One region of the Pararhizobium qamdonense genome, then DNA from elsewhere that is predicted to be linked to it. Evidence: riboswitches for the same ligand, from Rfam matches in the RefSeq annotation. Region 1 holds a riboswitch; the other holds the start of a gene.
The links. Region 1 has a riboswitch for cobalamin ahead of nrdH (glutaredoxin-like protein NrdH). Riboswitches for the same ligand answer to the same signal wherever they lie in the genome.

Region 1 (2,198 bases):
CAACGACATCATGCCGGCAATCGCCGCCATGGATGCCGACGTGATTTCCATCGAGACGTCGCGGTCGAAGATGGAACTTCTGTCGGCCTTCACCGGCCGTGGCTACCCGAACGAAATCGGGCCGGGTGTCTACGATATCCACTCGCCGCGGGTACCCGCTGTCGAGGAAATGGTCGAGCTTCTGGACAAGGCGAGCGAGGGACTGGTCGCAGGACAGATCTGGGTCAATCCGGATTGCGGCCTGAAGACGCGCAAATGGGAAGAGGTCAAGCCGGCGCTGGTCAACATGGTTGCCGCAGCCATCCGGCTGCGTGCCAGCCTGGAGCGGGGCCGCGCGGTCAATTCATGACGCCAGCCGCAAAACAACAGACGGCGCCGGGAGATTTCCCGGCGCAGTCCCGCCTCATCGATCTCCGGCATTAATTCCCCATTATCCACAACGCAGCAAAAATAATGTGGCGCAGGCCCTGAATCCGGCGTCTACACATTGACGTCATTTTCCCGTCGTATACTATATCTAGTGTTCAACGGTCCTCCGAATCGAAGGGTGAGGAGGCTAAGAGGGAATACGGTGCGCCAGGGCTTTCAAGCTCCGGCAAAGCCGAAGCTGCCCCCGCAACTGTCAGCGGCGAGCGTCTGTTTCATTTCAAGTCACTGAAGCATCAGGCTTCGGGAAGGCGGAATGGACGCAACGACCCGTAAGCCAGGAGACCTGCCATTGAGCGAAAACGTCCACGGGCGGGGTGCCCGGAAGGTCGCGTGATATGTGGCGGAATGAGTCCGCTTTGTGCTCGCGTTCGTCCGATGCCCGCCAAACAAGGCTTCGGGGTGAAGGCATGTCAGTCAATCGAATTCGCAGACCAACAGACGCGGAATCGCGATCGGCGGCGCAGGCCTAACCCCTCGCAAATATCGGAAATGAACAACAGCGATCGGACCCGCGTGCAGCGGCTCGGAGCCTTTCGCCTGCCGGCAACATCACAGACCCACGATCACAAGACCCACGAGGACCATCATGGATATCACCGTTTACAGCAAGCCTTCCTGCGTCCAGTGCACCGCGACCTATCGCGCGCTCGATCGCAAAGGCATCGACTATCAGGTCGTCGATATTTCCAAGGACGAGTACGCCTTCGCAAAGGTGATCGGCCTCGGTTACCAGCAGGTGCCGGTGGTGATCGCGGGGCAGGATCATTGGGCTGGGTTCCGGCCGGACAAGATCAGCGCGCTTTCTTGAGTACGGCCTGAGCGTGGCCTGAACACGAATGGACAAGCGATGGGCCTGATCGTCTATTATTCCAGCCTATCGGAAAACACCCATCGCTTTGTCGCCAAGCTGAATTTGAAATCCATCCGCATTCCCGTCAGCAACGGCGTGGAAACGCCGGATGTGCGCGAACCCTTCGTTCTCATCCTGCCAACCTATTGCGGCGATGACGGCAAGGGCGCGGTTCCAAAGCAGGTGATCCGCTTTCTCAACGATGCGGACAACCGGTCCCTCATCCGGGGCGTGATCGCCGCCGGTAACAGCAATTTCGGCGAGACATTCGGTCTCGCGGGCAATGTCATCTCGGAAAAATGCCGGGTGCCGTACCTCTACAGGTTCGAGCTTCTGGGTACGGACGAGGACGTCGCCAATGTCATCAATGGATTGGAACGATTTTGGACGTCTCAGAGACTTTGACGCGGAGCGCAAAACCGCTCAACACTTTGGCTCATTCCGCTGGCGAACGCCCCTTGAAGGCGACGGAAACCGCGATTGATTACCACGCGCTGAACGCGATGCTGAACCTTTATGACGATGAAGGAAAGATCCAGCTCGACAAGGACCGGCTGGCTGCCAAGCAATATTTCCTGCAGCACGTCAACCAGAACACCGTGTTCTTCCATAACTTGCGGGAAAAGCTCGATTACCTGGTGACCGAGGGCTATTACGAGCGCGAGGTTCTCGACCAGTATTCGTTCAATTTCGTGCGCGACCTCTACGATCACGCCTATGCCAAGAAGTTCCGCTTCCCGACCTTTCTCGGTGCCTTCAAGTATTACACCAGCTACACGCTGAAAACCTTTGATGGAAAACGCTATCTCGAGCGGTACGAAGACCGCATCTGCATGGTGGCGCTGGCGCTGGCGCAAGGGAATGAAGCGACGGCCCGCGACATGGTTGACGAGATCATTTCCGGCCGCTTCCAGCCGGC
Region 2 (2,198 bases), on a different replicon from region 1:
GTTGCGGACAAAGGCAAGGCCGGTCGAATCGAGCAGGTCGGTCTTGTTGAGAATGATCAGGTCGGCAGCCGTCAGCTGGTCCTCGAACAGTTCCTCGATCGGGCTTTCATGGTCGAGATTGTCGCCGTTGACGCGCAGAGCATCGACCTTGTCGTGATCGTCGGCGAAGCGTCCGGCGGCAACTGCAGCACTGTCGACCACGGTGATCACGCCATCGACGGTCACCTGCGTGCGGATATCCGGCCAGTTGAAGGCGGCGATCAGCGGCTGCGGCAGGGCAAGGCCGGATGTCTCGATAACGATGTGATCCGGGCGATTTTCGCGTTCCAGGAGCTTGGTCATGGTCGGGATGAAATCGTCGGCGACGGTGCAGCAGATGCAGCCATTGGTCAGCTCGATAATATCGTCCTCGCTGCAGGCTTCCGCGCCGCAGCCCTTCAAGACGTCGCCATCGACGCCGAGATCGCCGAATTCGTTGATGATCAGCGCGATGCGGCGGCCGCCGGCATTTTGCAGGATGTTGCGGATCATCGTCGTCTTGCCGGCACCGAGAAAGCCGGTGATGACGGTGGCCGGGATCTTGCCGTGAGCGGCTTTTTCAATGGTCATGGATCAACCCTTCATTTTCAGCGGCAATCCGGCCGCGATAAAATAGACGTCTGCGGATATCGCCGCAATGATCTGGTGCAGCCGGCCGGCATGGTCGCGAAAGTCGCGCGCCATCCGGTTTTCCGGCACGATGCCCAGCCCGACTTCGTTGGACACGAAGACCAGCCTGGCCTTGGCCTGCGGCACATAGGCCGCCAGCCGTTCAAATTCCGCCTGTATATCCCGATGCTCCATCATCAGATTGGTGACCCAGAGCGTCAGGCAATCGATGAGGATGATACGATCGGGCGCATCGATCGATTTCAGGCAGGAGGCGAGTTCAAGCGGTTCCTCATGGGTTTGCCAGTCATCCCCGCGGCGATCGCGATGCTCGGTAATCCTTGCCTGCATTTCGCCGTCCCAGGCCCTTCCGGTCGCGACGTAATGCATGCGCAGACCCGACGCCACGACAAGTTTCTCGGCGAAAGCGGATTTGCCGGAACGGGCGCCGCCCAAGACCAGCACGCAGCCTGACTGTATCGATGTCATAAAATGATCCCGGCCTCAGCGCGCGCCGGAAATAAACGCAATCTGTGCACGGCGGGTACCGGCCTGTGCGGCAACGCAAAACGGTCCGTTCCGGGAACGGGATGATAAAGCCATGACAACCTCCGTGCTGGCATCGGGAGCATTTCTCCCTGGATCGGGCGGACCCCAAAATAAAGATGGCGTCCTTGAGGGTGGCAGGTCTCCTGGCTCACGGCGCCACGTCCTTATCAGGGGACGAACGGGTCCGCCTCGCCTTCCCGGAGCTTTTGCGCCGGATTGCGTGACCGCAATCGGCGGGCATCGTGAAGAGGTGGACGATTCGTAGACATAGAGGCGTCCAGCCCCGGCTGATCACAATGCCGCTCCAGTGGCTTTTCCGGTTGGGCCGGTCCTGTCCGCCGCCGCGAATGCGGACAGTCCGGACGTATCGGCTTTCCCGGATGGCGAACCCTGACCGTTCTACAGTCGCGGGGTCGGCTGCGATAAGGACGCCCGGCATGGGTCCGGCCCGTCGCATTCCCATTTACTCCCGGCATGCAACGGCATACCGGGAACCATCCAATGGCTGATGATTAGGCGCTCGCCCGGATCAAGTCAATTGCGGCGCATCCGCAGACACCCGCACATCGGCAGACGAGGCTTGATCTCCGCTGCCATGCCTTTTACGACGGGTCAGAGACAGGACGGCCAAGCCATGAAGCTGAAAATGATACCGAAACTCGACCTGCGGCGGCTCAGCTCTCTTTCCCTGCTTTTCGACATCGGGCGGATACGCGCCTTTGCGCGGCGAAGCGAACTGGGTCTGGTCACCGCCGGTATCATCGTCGGCGTCACGTCTGGCTTGGCTGTTACGGCGATGAGCATCATATCCAGCCGTCTGCACAGCCTGATTTTCGGGATTTCCGACGCAGAGCGCCTCAGCTCCAGCAATCTAATAGGCGAAATCTCCGTGTTGATCGCGCCCATTGTCGGCGGCATCCTTCTGGGTCTGCTGATGTTGCTTCTGGCCTCCTGGCGCAAGAAGCCGATGGTCGATCCGATCGAAGCAAACGCCCTGCACG

Region 2: linked by a shared signal. The riboswitch ahead of cobU (bifunctional adenosylcobinamide kinase/adenosylcobinamide-phosphate guanylyltransferase) and the one ahead of nrdH (glutaredoxin-like protein NrdH) in region 1 are both predicted to bind cobalamin.

Annotation. Positions count from the first base shown of each region.
Region 1 is NZ_CP119567.1:354,181-356,378, forward strand. It holds gene metE (5-methyltetrahydropteroyltriglutamate--homocysteine S-methyltransferase) at 1-349, shown strand, start outside; cobalamin riboswitch at 512-734, shown strand; gene nrdH (glutaredoxin-like protein NrdH) at 1,016-1,237, shown strand; gene nrdI (class Ib ribonucleoside-diphosphate reductase assembly flavoprotein NrdI) at 1,277-1,684, shown strand; gene nrdE (class 1b ribonucleoside-diphosphate reductase subunit alpha) at 1,738-2,198, shown strand, end outside.
Region 2 is NZ_CP119566.1:2,377,124-2,379,321, reverse strand. It holds gene cobW (cobalamin biosynthesis protein CobW) at 1-609, opposite strand, end outside; gene cobU (bifunctional adenosylcobinamide kinase/adenosylcobinamide-phosphate guanylyltransferase) at 613-1,137, opposite strand; cobalamin riboswitch at 1,314-1,711, opposite strand; gene PYR65_RS11425 (chloride channel protein) at 1,844-2,198, shown strand, end outside.